Regions from separate parts of the Ensifer sp. 22521 genome, predicted to be linked through region 1. Evidence: riboswitches for the same ligand, from Rfam matches in the RefSeq annotation. Region 1 holds a riboswitch; the other holds the start of a gene.
What was found. Region 1 has a riboswitch for FMN ahead of ACTJKE_RS10235 (DMT family transporter). Riboswitches for the same ligand answer to the same signal wherever they lie in the genome.
Positions count from the first base shown of each region.

Region 1 (7,779 bases):
ACGCCGAAGGATGGTCCGTCGGCCGGTGTCGCCATGGCAACCGCGATCGTGTCGATCATGACCGGCATCCCGATCTCCAAGGACGTCGCGATGACCGGCGAGATCACGCTGCGCGGCCGCGTGCTGCCGATCGGCGGTCTCAAGGAGAAGCTGCTGGCAGCGCTCCGGGGAGGCATCAAGAAGGTGCTGATTCCCGAAGAGAACGCCAAGGATCTCGCCGAGATCCCGGATAACGTGAAGAACGCACTCGAAATCATCCCGGTTTCGCGGATGGGCGAGGTGCTTGTACACGCTCTGGCGCGCATGCCGGAACCGATCGAATGGGACCCGGCAAGGGAGCCGGCAACCGTCGCAGTGGTTGATTCGCAGGACGAAGCAGGCTCCTCGATCGCCCACTAAAAAGTGCCGGTGAATGGGCGCAGCGACCTCACGCGGCGCCCATTTTGCAGAAAAATTGGGAAGACCGGCCTCTGGCCGGTCTTTTTTGTTGTAAAAGCGCCCTGCAAGCCTTGCATTCCAAGGGATTAGGCGCAATTGGGAAAGGCAAGACGCGGGCGATGCGCAAGCCGCCGCGGCTTAAAACACAGTCGTTTCGAACCAATCTGAAAGGGGTGGAAACATGAACAAAAATGAGCTCGTGTCTGCCGTTGCTGAGAAGGCCGGACTTTCCAAGACCGACGCATCTTCTGCAGTTGATGCAGTTTTCGAGACCATCCAGGGCGAGCTGAAGAGCGGCGGCGACATTCGCCTGGTCGGCTTCGGCAACTTCTCGGTTTCGCGCCGCGAAGCCTCGAAGGGCCGCAACCCGTCCACGGGTGCGGAAGTTGACATCCCGGCCCGCAACGTGCCGAAGTTCACGGCCGGCAAGGGCCTGAAGGACGCCGTCAACGGCTGATCAGATTTGCTTGGCGGCCGGACACGAGGCCGGCAGTCCAGGTATTCGAGGGTTCGGCGAAAGCCGGACCCTTTCGCATTCCGGGGGGCTGCCCTTGCGGCCTCCTGCCATTTGCTCTACGGCTTGCCCATTCTCAGGGCGGGGTGAAAATCCCCACCGGCGGTAAGGGCGCTGCAACATCATGCGGTGACCCAAGCCCGCGAGCGCCTTTCTCCTGAAGCGGGGAAGGGGTCAGCAGATCCGGTGCAATTCCGGAGCCGACGGTCATAGTCCGGATGAAAGAGAATGGTCGTCGGCACGAAGAGCAGGGCTGCCCGGCGTCGTGCCGTGCGCTCATGCGTCCTGATTTGTGTTTGTCCATTTCTCAGGATGCGTGACATGAATCAGACTTCCCTCGGTTTGTCCTCCTCGCGCGCCATGGCCGGTGCCGGCTTCATGGTGCTGGCCGGTATTGCCTTCGCCGGGCTCAATGTCGTTACCCAATGGCTGACGATGAAACTCGGCTTTCCCGCTGCCGCCACGGCCTTCTGGCAATATGCCTTCGCCCTTCTCTTTTCTTTGCCGTTCCTGCGGCGCGTCGGACTTTCGGCGATGCGCACCGATTACCCGTGGCGCCACGTCGTGCGCGTGGCCCTCGCGGCCTTCGGCGTCGGGGCCTGGGTCTCCAGCCTTGCGCATGTGCCGATCTGGCAGGCGATTGCCCTGGTGATGACCTCGCCGTTCTTCATCATCCTTGGCGCTCGCCTGTTTCTCGGCGAACGCGTCGGTCCGGCCCGCTGGACCGCGACCGCGGTCGGATTTGCCGGTGCGATGATCATTCTTGAACCCTGGTCGGACAGCTTCACCTGGGCAGCGCTGCTGCCGATCCTCTCCGCCTTGCTCTGGGGCGCCTCGTCGCTCATCACCAAGAGCCTGACGAGCAGCGAGCGTCCCGAAACCATCACCATCTGGCTGCTTGTCCTTTTGACCCCGATCAATGGCGCCATTGCGCTCACGGCCGGTTTCGCGGTGCCGCAGGGCATGGCGCTCGGCCTTCTCGTGCTCGCCGGGGTCATGACAGTGTTCGCGCAATATTTGCTGACGCTCGCCTATACGGTTGCCGACGCCGCCTATGTGCAGCCCTTCGATGATTTGAAGCTGCCGCTCAATGTCTTTGCCGGCTGGCTGGTCTTCGGTTACGCACCGACAGGCTATCTCTGGTTCGGTGCGGTCCTGATCCTTGGCGCGTCACTGTTCATCATGCGCAACGAGAGTCGGCGCGAACGGGAGGCTGTTGCAACCTGAACGGTGTAAAATCCGGCCGGTGTCATTCGGCTGTCATCGCAGTCGCGCAGAACCCCCATGTTTTCAGTATTCTCCATGGGGGATTTCAATGATCATTACTTCGCGCGTGACCGCGTTCGCGGCCGTCCTTCTTGCTTCCGCGGCATTTCCTGCGGCGGCTGAACCTGTATTCAATCGTATTGCGTCCTTTGCCGTTGCCGACAATCTGCCCGATGGTGACGCGCGCAAAGCGCCGACGTCCGCCGAGATCATCACGGCCAGCGAAGACGGCAATACGCTGATCTACTCCGACAGCCCGGGCAAGCGCGTCGGCCTGATCGACATCACCGATGCCAAGGCGCCGAAGGCAGCCGGCACAATCTCTTTCGACGGTGAGCCGACCTCCGTTACTGTTGCCGGCGCCAAGGCGCTCGTTGCGGTCAACACGCGCGAAAGCTTCGTCAAGCCTTCCGGTCTTCTGGCAATCGTCGACCTGGCGTCGAAGAAGGTGGATGCGACCTGCGATCTCGGCGGTCAGCCGGACTCGGTTGCCGTCAACAAGGACCGTACGCTTGCAGCCATCGCCATTGAAAACGAGCGCGACGAGGAAGTGAACGACGGCAAGATCCCGCAGATGCCGGCCGGCGATCTGGTGATCCTGTCCTTGAAGGACGGCGTTGCCGATTGCGGCTCGCTGAAGCGCGTGACGCTGACGGGTCTTGCCGAAATCGCTGGCGAAGATCCGGAGCCGGAATTCGTCTCCTTCAACGGCAAGGACGAGATTGCGCTGACGTTGCAGGAGAACAACCACATCGTCGTCATCGACGGCAAGACTGCGACGGTGAAGACGCACTTCTCTGCTGGCACCGTCGACCTCAAGGATATCGACATCAAGCGCAACGGCGCCATCGCCTTCAAGGACGAGCAGCCGGGCCGCGAGCGCGAGCCCGATGCGGTGAAGTGGCTCAACGATAACCGCATCGTCGTTGCCAACGAAGGTGACTACGAAGGCGGCTCGCGCGGCTTCACGATCTTCGACACCACCGGCAAGGTGCTCTACGAATCGGGCGCGAGCTTCGAGCATGCCGTTGCCGCGATCGGCCACTACCCGGAAAAGCGCTCGTCGGCCAAGGGCGCGGAGCCCGAGGGGCTGGAAGCGGCCAAGTTCGGCGACGACAACCTGTTCTTCCTGCTCGCCGAGCGCGCTTCCGTCGTCGGCGTCTACAAGGATACGGGTGCGGAGCCCGAACTGCTGCAACTGCTGCCGTCGGGCATCTCGCCGGAAGGCGCCGTCGCGATCCCGTCGCGCAATCTGCTTGCGACCGCCAATGAAGTCGACCTCGTCGAGGACGGCGGCGCGCGTTCGCATGTGATGATCTATGAGCGCGGCGAAGGCGAAGCTGCCTATCCGCAGATCCACTCCGCCGAGAAGGACGGGCTGCCGATCGGCTTCGGTGCACTCTCCGGTCTTGCTGCCGTCTCGGACAAGCCGGGCTTCCTGCGCGCCGTCAACGACTCGGTCTTCTCGTCGCAGCCGACGATCTTCACCATCGACGCCACCCAGAAGCCGGCGCTGATCACCGAGACGCTCGCCATCACCCGTGACGGCGCACCGGCTCAGAAGCTCGACATCGAAGGCATCGCCAATGACGGGGAAGGGGGCTTCTGGCTCGCATCGGAAGGCAATTCCGACAAGCTCTACAGCCACGCGCTCTTCCACGTGAACAAGAAGGGCGAGATCAAGAAGGAAATCGCTTTGCCTGAGGCGCTGCGCGCCGGCGAAACCCGCTTCGGCTTCGAAGGCATCACCGTTGTTGGCGAAGGCGACGACCAGACGCTGTGGATGGCTGTTCAGCGCGAATGGAAGGACGACGAGAAGGGCTTCGTCAAGCTCGTCTCCTACAAGCCGAAGAGCGAAGAGTGGGGTGCCGTGCGCTACCCCCTGGAAAAGGCCGGTGACGGCTGGGTCGGCCTGTCGGAAATCTCCGTTCATGGTGACTACGCCTACATCATCGAGCGCGACAACCTGATCGGCCAGGCAGCCAAGCTCAAGAAGATCTACCGCGTCGCGCTGACGGAACTGAAGCCGGCAGCACTTGGTGGCGAACTGCCTGTCGTCAAGAAGGAGGAGGTTCGTGACCTCATTCCCGACCTGAAGGCGCTCAACGGCTATGTCGTCGACAAGGTCGAGGGCTTCACCGTCGATGCAGCCGGCAATGGCTACGTCGTCACCGACAATGACGGTGTCGACGACTCCTCCGGCGAAACCCTGTTCTTCTCCATTGGCGCCATCAACGCGATGTAAGCGTTAACGCCCGGAGAAAACGGAAGAGGCCGGGACATGATGTCCCGGCCTCTTTCTGTTTCGGACTGGCAGGAAATAAATAGCACGATCCCGAATAGCGGGCGCCGACTAGCGGGCGACAGCGACCTGCGCTGCCTCTTCGGCCTCATCCTTGCGCTTGCGGATCTCATCCGTCCTGTCGACCAGCTTGCCGACGATGCCGTAGAGGGCATCGAGTTCCTCGTCGTCGAGCGCCGAGAAAATCTCCTCGAGCAGCTGCTTGCGTGGATGCTCTGCGGCTTCAAGCACGACGCGACCCGTTTCGGTAATCGAGACGATCTTGGCGCGCCGGTCCTCGGGATCGGGCTTGCGCATCACCAGGCGGTCGCGTTCCAGACCGTCGATGGCCTCGGTGACCGTGCGCGGCGCGAAGTTCAGCGCACAGGCGATATCTGTCGAGCGACAGGGACCGAGCTTGCTCAGGAAGAAGAGGAACTTGCTGCGTGCCAGCGACACGCCTTCTTCGGTCATCGATTCGTTCACCAGCCGATGGACCCGGTGGTAGAGCTCGAACAGTCTATCGGAAACTTCAAATGTCTTCTTCATGATCGTCGCTGGAATTTCATGAGGTGCCATGTGAAATGGCAGTAACATTAGTGATAGTTACAATTGCCACCTTTGTCGACAGAAACCTCTGAGACTTCACGGTAAGCACTTGGAGGCAAAGAAACGGCCGCCGTTTCCGGCGGCCGTTTCTGTTGGTTTGTCAAGAATTTCGTGTCTCGAACCCGCCCGCGAAAAACCAAGCACGGGCGTGCGTCGTGGTTATGCCGCCCGGCGTGTCGAGCCGGCCGACGGCGCGTAGCCGTAGGCCTGAGCCTCTTCCAGCGTGAAGCGGGCGATCAGCTCGCGCAGGCGGCCGGCTTCCTGGGCAAGCGTGGCGCTTGCGGCATTGGCTTCCTCGACCATGGCTGCGTTCTGCTGCGTCACCTGATCCATCTGGTTCACGGCGGTGTTGACCTCCGACAGTCCGGCGGACTGCTCCTGCGCCGAGATGGCGATCGCATCCATGTGCTGGTTGATCGTGACGATGAAGCCTTCGATGGTGCGCAGAGCCTCGCCGGTTTCGCGCACGAGCCGGACACCGCTTTCGACTTCGACGGCGGAGTTGCGGATCAGGTCCTTGATCTCCTTGGCCGCATTGGCCGAGCGCTGGGCAAGTTCGCGGACTTCCTGAGCGACGACGGCGAAACCCTTGCCGGCATCACCGGCGCGGGCTGCTTCGACGCCGGCGTTCAGCGCCAGAAGGTTCGTCTGGAAGGCAATTTCATCGATGACGCCGATGATGTTCGAGATCTGGCTCGACGAATGCTCGATGCGGCCCATGGCATCGACGGCGCCCGAGACGATGGCGCCGGATTTGCGGGCGCTTTCGTTTGCCTGGCTGGCGACGGCACGGGCCTCGTTGGTGCGCTTCGACGAATTGCCGACATTGACGGTGATCTGGTCGAGTGCTGCTGCGGTTTCTTCCAGTGAGGCCGCCTGCTGCTCGGTTCGGCGCGACAGGTCGTCGGCACTCTGGCTGACTTCGCGCGCACCGCTGTCGATGCTGCCGGAGCTGGCCGAAACGGCAGCAAGCGTATCGGCCAACTGAGCGACGGCCTGGTTCAGGTCGTGGCGGAGCTGCTCGAAGTCCGGCGCAAAGGGTTCGTCGAGCTGGAAGGCGAGATCGCCGGAGGCAAGCCTGCGCAGGCCACCAGCAAGACCGGCCGTCGCTTCCTGGAGGCGGTGCTGAGCCGCAGTTTCGGCTTCCTCGGTCAGACGCAGGCGATCGGCCTCAGCCTGGGCGCGCTGTGCCTGGGCATCCGCTTCGAGCTGCTGGTTGGTGATTGCCGCCTGACGGAAGACTTCGACGGCACGGGCCATCTCGCCGATTTCGTCCTTGCGGGCGCCGTAGGGGATGCTGCTGTCCGTGTCGCCTTCCGCAAGGCGCGCCATCGAACGGGTGATGATCTGGATCGGGCGGGCGATACCGCGCACGGCATAGAGAATGGCGCCGAGCACGATGATCGCCGCGACGGCGATGACGGCCATTTCGATCATGCGGATCTGGTCGTGCGTTGCCGAGCTTGCTGCAACCGCGGCGTCGGCGCCGGCGACGTTGAGCGCGCGCACTTCCTTGATCGCCTCGTCGACCTTCTGTTCGGTCTCCCGCATCTCGACCTTGAAGACGCTCTGCGCCTTCATGTTCTCAAGGTTGTTCGAGAGCTTGACCATGCCATCGGCGATGGCGAGGTAGGCCTGATAGGCAGCGCGTACCTTTTCCAGCGCGGCCTTGTCGGCGTCCGTTACCATCAGCGCCGCATAGTCGTCGGCGAGCTTGTTGAAGCCTTCGACGGTCTGGCCGATGACTTTTTCCGCGGCCTTCTTCTCGAAGGGCGTTAGCGAGATCAGGTGGCGCGCAAAGGCCATGCGCGTATCGGAAAGCTGGGTTTCGAGCGCGCGGGAAAGCGAGACACGCGGCAGCCAGGTGGTGGCGATCTCGTTGTTGCGCTCGTTCATCATCTTGATGCCGCCGAGCGACGAGACGGCAAGCGCCGCGACGATGACGGCGACCACGAGGAAAAGGGCAATGAGCGTATGTGAAATCTTGAGCCGTGACATAGGTTCCCCCCGGAAGGACGGCCGTCCATAAAAGCTGTACTTGATGAAGTCGTTCCGGCTCTTGATCGTCATGACGGAGCGGATGCCGAAGCAGGAATCATTCCGGTGCCTGGATGCGCTGGGAGCGCAGCCGGCGGAAACCTAGCGAACAAGATGTTACAAAAGCCCTAATCGATTAAAGTGAGTATAATCTGATATTTGCAGGTACTCCGGCGGTGCTGTTGACCATTCGTTTTCGGCAAATCCTGCGGGGATGTTCTGTATTAGTCTTGGCTTTACTTGGCTGGTCTGAAATATGCTCGTCTGCAGCAGGCCAATCTCCCACCGTGGATGAAGGGTCGACGCTGATTGACGGGCGGCGGCCTGCCGGGCCATGGTCGGCCATGCCCTTCCGCTTCGTCCATACCGCAGATCTTCATCTCGATTCGCCCCTCCGCAGCCTCGCCCTTAGAAACGCCGACCTCGCTGAGATCGTGCGCGGCGCGTCCAGGCGCGCCTTCGTCAAGATCGTCGATCTCTGCATTGCCGAAAAGGTCGATGCGCTGCTGATCGCAGGCGACCTCTATGACGGCAGCCAGACGTCGATGAACACGGCGCTGTTTCTCGGGAGGGAGTTGCGCCGGCTGGATGAGGCGGGGATCCGGGCGTTCATCATCCGTGGCAACCACGATGC
Region 1 covers NZ_JBQENM010000006.1:88,802-96,580, reverse strand. Annotated here, with positions in the region: gene lon (endopeptidase La) at 1-399, shown strand, start outside; gene hupB (DNA-binding protein HupB) at 620-895, shown strand; FMN riboswitch at 1,021-1,186, shown strand; gene ACTJKE_RS10235 (DMT family transporter) at 1,265-2,179, shown strand; gene ACTJKE_RS10230 (esterase-like activity of phytase family protein) at 2,268-4,463, shown strand; gene ACTJKE_RS10225 (MarR family winged helix-turn-helix transcriptional regulator) at 4,572-5,048, opposite strand; gene ACTJKE_RS10220 (methyl-accepting chemotaxis protein) at 5,268-7,106, opposite strand; gene ACTJKE_RS10215 (metallophosphoesterase family protein) at 7,490-7,779, shown strand, end outside.

Region 2 (7,779 bases), on a different contig from region 1:
TCGGAAGGACGGGAGCGCGTGTCGAGCTTTTGCCAGACGTGCTGCCAGCCGGCGCGCCGATCGCGACCATCGCGCCGGCAGCGGCTGAAGCCTTCGGGCTTTCAGCCGCCGTGGTGGTCGTTGCCGGCACCACGGACGGGTGCGCCTCGTTCCTGGCAACGGGCGCCGATCAGCCGGGGGACGGCGTCAGCGCGCTTGGCACGACTTTGACGGTGAAGATGCTCTCCGAACGGCCGCTGTTTGCGCCGGAATACGGGCTTTACAGCCACCGCATCGGCGAGATGTGGCTTGCGGGCGGGGCATCCAATACCGGCGGGGTGGTGCTCGCCGAGCATTTCTCGCCGGAAAGGATCGCCGTGCTTTCTGAGAAGATCAACCCGGTCGTCGATACCGGGCTCGACTACTATCCGCTCGTCAAACCCGGCGAGCGTTTTCCGGTCGCCGATCCGGATTTTCTGCCGCGGATGAGCCCACGGCCGGCCGATGATGCCACCTTTCTCAAGGCAATCTTCGAAGGCATCGCCGGGGTCGAGAGCCTTGCCTACCAGCGGCTGACCGAGCTCGGCGGACCGGCGCTCCGTTCGCTCCGCAGCGTTGGCGGCGGCGCGAAGAATGCGGCCTGGACCGCAATCCGCATGCGCAAGCTCGGCGTCCCATTCCTGCCGGTTCTGTCCGAAGAGGCAGCCGCCGGCACGGCGCGGCTTGCGCTTGCCGGCGCCAGAAAGGCGGGTGTGCTGTGACGGTTATCGAGACGATCGCCGGCCTCAGCGAGATTGCCGATCGCTACGACGCCTTCCTGATCGACCAGTTCGGCGTGCTGCGCGACGGGCGCGGTCCGTATCCGGTGGCGGCCGACACGCTGGTGCGGCTGAAGGATGCCGGAAAACGCATCATCATCCTCTCCAACTCGGGCAAACGTTCCGCGGAGAACGACCGTCGCCTTGTAGACATCGGCTTTGCCGCCGGCAGCTGGGACTGGTTCCTGACTTCGGGGGAGGTCGCCTGGCAGATCCTCAAGCGAGAAGGCGCAGGCAGCGCAGGCACGCCGCGCAAGTGCCTGCTGATCAGCCGTGACAACGATCTGTCGCCGATCAAAGGGCTCGACCTCGAGCGCACGACAAGCGGCGCTGATGCCGATATCGTGCTGCTTTCGGCGAGCGAAGGCGATCTCTATCCGCTCTCTCACTATGAGGCGCTGCTGGCACCGGCGGCCGCGCGTGGCGTTCCCTGCCTCTGTACCAATCCCGACAAGGTGATGCTGACGAAGACGGGTACCGCCTTTGGTGCCGGTCGCATCGCCGACCTCTACGAAGAACTTGGCGGCAAGGTGCGCTGGATCGGCAAGCCCTTCGCCGACATCTACGCGCTCGCGCTCGACTTCCTCGGTCATCCCGATCCGACGCGGGTCTGTGCCATCGGCGACAGCATAGAGCATGACATCGCCGGTGCGGCGAATGCGGGGCTGCATTCCGTGCTGGTGATGACTGGGATCCTGGAACACGCCGTGGACGAGGAACGTCGCCGGCTCTTTGCCGAGCACGGCGCGTCTCCCGATTTCATCCTTCCGAAATTTCACTGGTAGCCGGGAGTAAGGTCGTGGCCTTCACGCTGTCGCTCAACACCAATCCGCTGGTCAACCGCTTCGCCGAGGCCGACGACCTGATCGACACCATCGCCGACCAGATCCGCATCGGCTACGTGCAGTTGACCCATGAATTCGTCAATCCCGGCTGGCCGGCGGCGACGATCGCCAAGACCCTCAGACAGTTTCGGCGGGCGCTTGATCGCACCGGCGTGAAGGTCACCTCGGGCATGACCGGGCCCTATGGCCGGCTCAACCATTTCGGCCATCCGGACCCGGATGTCCGACGATACTATGTCGACTGGTTCAAGACCTTTGCCGATATCTCCGCCGAACTCGGCGCGTCCGGCATGGGCACGCAGTTCGCGATCTTCACGCTGAAGGATTACGACGATCCGGCGCGGCGCGAGGAGATGATGCGGATCGCCATCGAATGCTGGCGCGAAGTGGCAGAGCACGGCAAGGCGGCGGGGCTCTCCTACGTCTTCTGGGAGCCGATGTCGGTCGGCCGCGAATTCGGCCACACGATCGAGGAATGCCGATCGCTCGACCGGCGGCTGGCCGAGGCCGATCTGCCGATTCCGATGAAGATGATGGTCGATATCGACCATGGCGACGTCACCTCGGACAATCCCGATGATATCGATCCCTATGCCTGGGCCGGGGCGTTCCCCGAGCGCTCGCCGATCATCCACATCAAGCAGTCGTCGATGAATAAGGGCGGCCACTGGCCGTTCACCGCCGCCTACAACAGGGACGGCCGCATCACGCCCGACAAGCTGATCGGCGCAGTCAAAGCCGGTGGCGGCACCGATAACGAGATCTGCCTGGAGCTTTCCTTCCGCGAGCGCGAGCCGACCGATCACAACGTGGTCGAGATGATCCGGGAGTCCGTCGAATTCTGGGAACCTTACATCGACACGGGCTTTAATCGCCCACAGAAATCACATTGAAATATCACAAAATCACACCATAGAAATTGAAATATCACAAATAGGTGTTATCTTCTCACGGTGAGCGCGGCCATGGCTGCGCGTGATCGGGACCGAGATGATGAAGCCGGAAGACAGGCGACAGGCGATCATGGATGTGCTGATGGAGGCCGGAGCGGCGTCCGTCGAAGACCTGTCCTTGCGCTTCGGCGTCAGCAAGATGACGGTGCATCGCGACCTCGACGACCTCGAACAGGCGGGCCTGCTGCGCAAGGTGCATGGTGGCGCCTCGATCCAGTCGAGCCCACAATTCGAAAGCGACTTCCGTTACCGTGAGAAGATCGCCACCGCCGAAAAGCGGCGGATCGCCGAATATGCGGCGGGGCTGATCGAGCCCGGGCAGAGCATCCTGATCGACGACAGCTCGACGACCGGCGCGATTGCCGAATGTATCCGCGACATTCGCCCGCTGACGGTCATCACCAACAATCTCGGCGTGATCACCAGCCTCTCGGGTGCGTCGGGCATCAATGTCATCGCGCTCGGTGGCCAGTACAGTAAGAAGTTCAATGGCTTCTTCGGCATCGTCACCGACGAGGCGCTGCGGTCGCTGCGCGTCGACATCGCCTTTCTCTCCAGCTCTGCGATCGAAGGGACGACGGCCTTCCACCAGGACCAGGAGGTGGTGCAGGCCAAGCGCCTGATGGTGAAGGCGGCCAAGCGCAAATACCTGCTGGTGGACCACGACAAATTCGGGCGCTCGGCGCTCCACTTCCTGACCGGGCTCGATGCCTTCGACGCGGTGCTGACCGGCGCCGAAGTGGCTGCCGAGCATGCAGCACCCCTCGAAGAGGCGGGCATCCGGCTGGTCAGGGTTGGCAATAGCAAGACATCGGAGAAAGCATGAACAAGTCCGGGCTCTGGGTCGGCACCAGCTGGAAGATGAACAAGACGCTCGCCGAGGCGATGGCCTTTGCCGAAGGCCTGGCTACGGCAGACGCAGCGCGCGACGAACGGATCCAGCGCTTCGTCATCCCGCCGTTCACGGCGGTGCGTGAGGTCAAGGCGCGGCTTGAAGGCGCCAGCGTCAAGGTCGGCGCGCAGAACATGCATTGGGACGATGCCGGCGCCTGGACCGGCGAGGTGTCGCCGCTGATGCTGAAGGATTGCAATCTCGACGTGGTCGAGTTGGGCCATAGCGAGCGGCGCGAACATTTCGGCGAGACGGATCGCACCGTCGGCCTGAAAACGGCGGCGGCCGTGCGCCATGGCCTGGTGCCGCTGATCTGCATCGGCGAGAAGTTGGCCGAGCGTGAGGCGGGCGAAGCGGACGCGGTGCTGAAGCGTCAGGTCGAGGGCGCTCTGGCGCTGCTCGAAGGCGAGGCGAAGAACGCGACCATCCTGCTTGCCTACGAGCCGGTCTGGGCGATCGGCGTCAACGGCATTCCCGCGACATCAGACTATGCCAACGAGCGCCACAAGCGCATCGCTGACGTCGCCGAAGCGGCGCTCGGCCGGCGCGTGCCGGTGCTCTACGGCGGCAGCGTCAATCCCGGCAATTGCGAAGAACTGATCACTGAGCCGCATATCGACGGCCTCTTCATCGGCCGCTCCGCCTGGGACGTCGCCGGCTATCTTGACATTCTGCAGCGTGTCGCAAAGGCGATCTGAGCCTTCGGCCGCGGCAGTTCCTGAAGAATGGAAAGGAACAATCATGAAGATTGCAATCGGGGCAGACAGCGCCGGCAAGCCCCTGCTGGACGTCATTGCCGCCCATCTCGCGGGCCGGGCCGACGTCGAAGTCGTGGACCTCAGCCAGTCCGGCTTTTACGCGGATCTCGCGCAGAAGTTGGCGCAGCAGGTCGTCGAGGGCAAGCACGACCGCGGCATCCTCTTCTGCGGTACCGGCATCGGCGTCTGCATCTCGGCCAACAAGGTGCCGGGCATCCGTGCAGCACTGACGCACGACACCTATTCGGCCGAGCGTGCGGCGAAGTCGAACAACGCCCAGATCATCACCATGGGTGCGCGGGTCATCGGGCCGGAGCTGGCGAAATCGATCGTCGACACCTGGCTCGCGTCCGAATTCGATCCGCAGGGCGCTTCGGCCGGCAACGTGCAAGCGATCGACCGTCTCGATGCTGCCAAGGCATAAAGAACATCGCGACGCCCGTTGATCCTCCCTCAGGCATCGTGACGAGACGCCCGGCAGAGATGCCGGGCGTTTTCATTTCTGGCGCGCACCACGCCTTGACGACGCTTCCGCAAATATTTGAATGTGCTTGCAGATGTCAGCAGGGACCTTATCGCATGAGCGAACCAACCTCGATTGAACCGCATCCGAGCGCTCATCACCACGTGGCCCGCATGAGCGGTCGCGATACGCTTGAGCATCACAGGACCGCGACGACACTCGAGCTTCTGTTCGACCTCACCTTCGTCATCGCCTTCAGCCTGGCTGCGTCGCAGCTTGCGCATCTCTTTGCCGAGGGCCATTTCACGGCGGGGCTGATGGGCTTCGGCTTTGCCACCTTTGCCATCTGCTGGGCCTGGATCAATTTCAGCTGGTTCGCATCGGCCTACGACACCGACGACTGGATCTTTCGCAGCGTCACCATGGTGCAGATGGTCGGCGTGCTGATCCTGGCAATCGGACTGCCGCCGATGTTCGAATCGATCGACAAGGGCGAGCACCTCAACAACGGCGTCATGGTGCTCGGCTATGTCGTCATGCGCGTGGCCATGGTCTTCCAGTGGCTGCGCGCCAGCCGGCAGAATCCTGCGCGGCGGCAAGCCTGCATGGCCTATGTGAAGGCGATCAGCGCCGCCCAGCTTGGCTGGATCGTACTGATCTTCTTCGACTTCTCCCTCGTCGTGACTTTTGCCATGGTCGTCGCGCTGACCGCGGTCGAGATGGTCGGCCCCTGCATCGCCGAGATGCGCTACGGCGGAACGCCCTGGCACGCGCATCACATCGCCGAGCGTTACGGGCTGCTGGCGATCATCGCGCTCGGGGAGGGGGTGGTCGGCACGGTCGCCTCGATCTCCGCGGTCGTCGACGGCGATGGCTGGAACCTTGACGTTGCTCTTGTCTGCCTGGCGGGCACCGGGCTCACCTTCGGCATGTGGTGGATCTATTTTCTGCTGCCGAGCGCCGAGGTCCTGCACCATCACCGCCTCAAGCGGTCCTTCGTCTGGGGCTATGGCCACATCCCGATCTTCGCCTCGATCGTGGCCACCGGCGCCAGGCTGCATGTGGCGGCTTATTATATCGAGCACAAGGCCCATATCAGTTCGGTGGCGACCGTGCTGACCGTTGCCGTCCCCGTCGCGCTCTATATCGGGCTGCTCTACGCAATGTACGCCTATCTGCTGCGACAGACGGACCGGCTGCATCTCTGGCTGCTCTTCGGCACGGCGCTGGTGCTGGCCGCGTCCGTCGTTGCGGCGATGGCCTGGCTCGATATGGCGATGTGCCTGATCATCCTGATGTTCGCGCCCGTCGTCACCATCGTCGGCTACGAGGCCGGTGGCCACCGTCACCGGATGGCGGCGCTGGAGCGCAGCCTGCAGGACGGCGAGGCGGCGCGGTAGGCGCGAATTTGAGAGTCGAGACAGGGGCTTATCGGCTGGGGCTGTCGGCTTGAATCAGGTGGCTCACAAGTTGATTCAACGGGAGTGCTTGTGGCGTTCCGGGGGGCTGCGAGTTCGGCATGATCTGAGAGCAATTCTGCCCCTCACCCTAACCCTCTCCCCGCAGGCGGGGAGAGGGGACGAGAGCTCTCGCTGGCGGGATGGCTCTGATTGACCTCAGGGGGGCCGGCCGTTCTCGAGAGAGGATGAGTTTGGGTGACAAGGAGCCACGCGTGTCCTTCTCCCCGCAAGCGGGGAGAAGGTGGCGGCAGCCGGATGAGGGGGAGCGCGCTTACGGCGCACCCGCCAGGCAGGCTCACTTCGGAGCCGCAGACGATCAGGCGTTGACCAGCGCCAGCTTGGCGCGGGCATCCAAAATCTGCGAGCAGGCGTTGGCGGCTTCCGTGCCCTTGGTGACGAAGTGTTCGCGGAAGAAGGCAATGAGCGGTTCGCTTTCCTGGAAATTGTGCGGCGTCAGTACGGCCGAAAGCACCGGCACATTGGTGTCGAGCTGCACGCGCATCATGCCGTCGAGCACGGTGCCGGCGACGAAGTCGTGGCGGTAGATGCCGCCGTCGACGACGAAGGCGGTGCCGAGGATCGCGGCGTAGCGGCCGGTCTTTGCCAGCGTCTGCGCATGCAGCGGGATTTCGAGCGCGCCCGGCACATCGAAGATCTCAACGTCGGCAGCCGAACCGCCGAGCTTCGTCCATTGCGCGACGAAGGCATCGACGCAGCGGTCGACGATATCGGCATGCCAGCGGGCACGGACGATCGCGATCTTGGCGGCGGGGTGGGAAAAAATGGTCATGGTCTCAAGCCTTTCAGGGTTTGGCGTTTCCAATGATCCCGTCGGGCGAACATGCATGCGCGCGAGGTCCCGTCGCTGGGCCCACGTTCCTGCTTGCTCTCTTCCATCCGGACTGTGACCGTCGGCTCCGGAATTCGACCGGATCTGCTGACCTCTGGAGCGTAAGCTCCAGAGCGCTCGCGGGCTTCGGCCTTTCGGCCGCTACCGCCGGTGGGGAATTTCGCCCCGCCCTGAGAACAACGCGACTATATAGTCCGCCTGCGAGCGATCAAACGCACGGCGCGACGAAAAGAGGGGAAATCACGACAGATTTTTGCATGTCCGGCCGGAGCGCGAGAAACTCTTTCTCGTTCCGGTATTTTCGCGCTGGCTGCGGCCGACTTTATCTGCAGGGCGATCAGCTGTCGGGGATCGATGCATCACCTGTGGAAAGGTCGAATAACAAGCGCGAGATATCAACGGTTCCTCACCTGGGGATGAGAACCCAGAAACCACTCGCGCCCAGGACGATTCATAGTTAGTGCGAAGCAGAAGCAGCCTTCATCAATTTTTCTTTTGGTGACAGAAAGGCGCTCCGATTGGCAAAACTCCCCACGAAACCCGACAGTGAGCACCTCAAGCTGAAGCTTTGGGTTCTTGAGGCATCCGCGATTGGGCGGTATCCCATCACGTGTGTCTTTGTCATCGCCTTGCTGTTTATGGGTGGCAAGGCGTTTGGGATTTGGTGAAGCGCTATCCGCGCAGATCGTCGTCTTCCGCGGTAACCGCGCGTCCGGCCCAGTGGAGGAGGGCATCCCGGTCGTCGAGGCAGTCGACAGGCG
Region 2 covers NZ_JBQENM010000020.1:31,051-38,829, reverse strand. Annotated here, with positions in the region: gene ACTJKE_RS25850 (FGGY-family carbohydrate kinase) at 1-740, shown strand, start outside; gene ACTJKE_RS25845 (TIGR01459 family HAD-type hydrolase) at 737-1,582, shown strand; gene ACTJKE_RS25840 (sugar phosphate isomerase/epimerase family protein) at 1,597-2,535, shown strand; gene ACTJKE_RS25835 (DeoR/GlpR family DNA-binding transcription regulator) at 2,636-3,421, shown strand; gene ACTJKE_RS25830 (triose-phosphate isomerase) at 3,418-4,185, shown strand; gene derI (D-erythrulose-4-phosphate isomerase) at 4,229-4,669, shown strand; gene ACTJKE_RS25820 (low temperature requirement protein A) at 4,825-6,108, shown strand; gene ACTJKE_RS25815 (6,7-dimethyl-8-ribityllumazine synthase) at 6,485-6,958, opposite strand; FMN riboswitch at 7,050-7,200, opposite strand; gene ACTJKE_RS25810 (TfoX/Sxy family protein) at 7,691-7,779, opposite strand, start outside.
Region 2: another riboswitch for FMN. It lies ahead of ACTJKE_RS25815 (6,7-dimethyl-8-ribityllumazine synthase); the one in region 1 lies ahead of ACTJKE_RS10235 (DMT family transporter).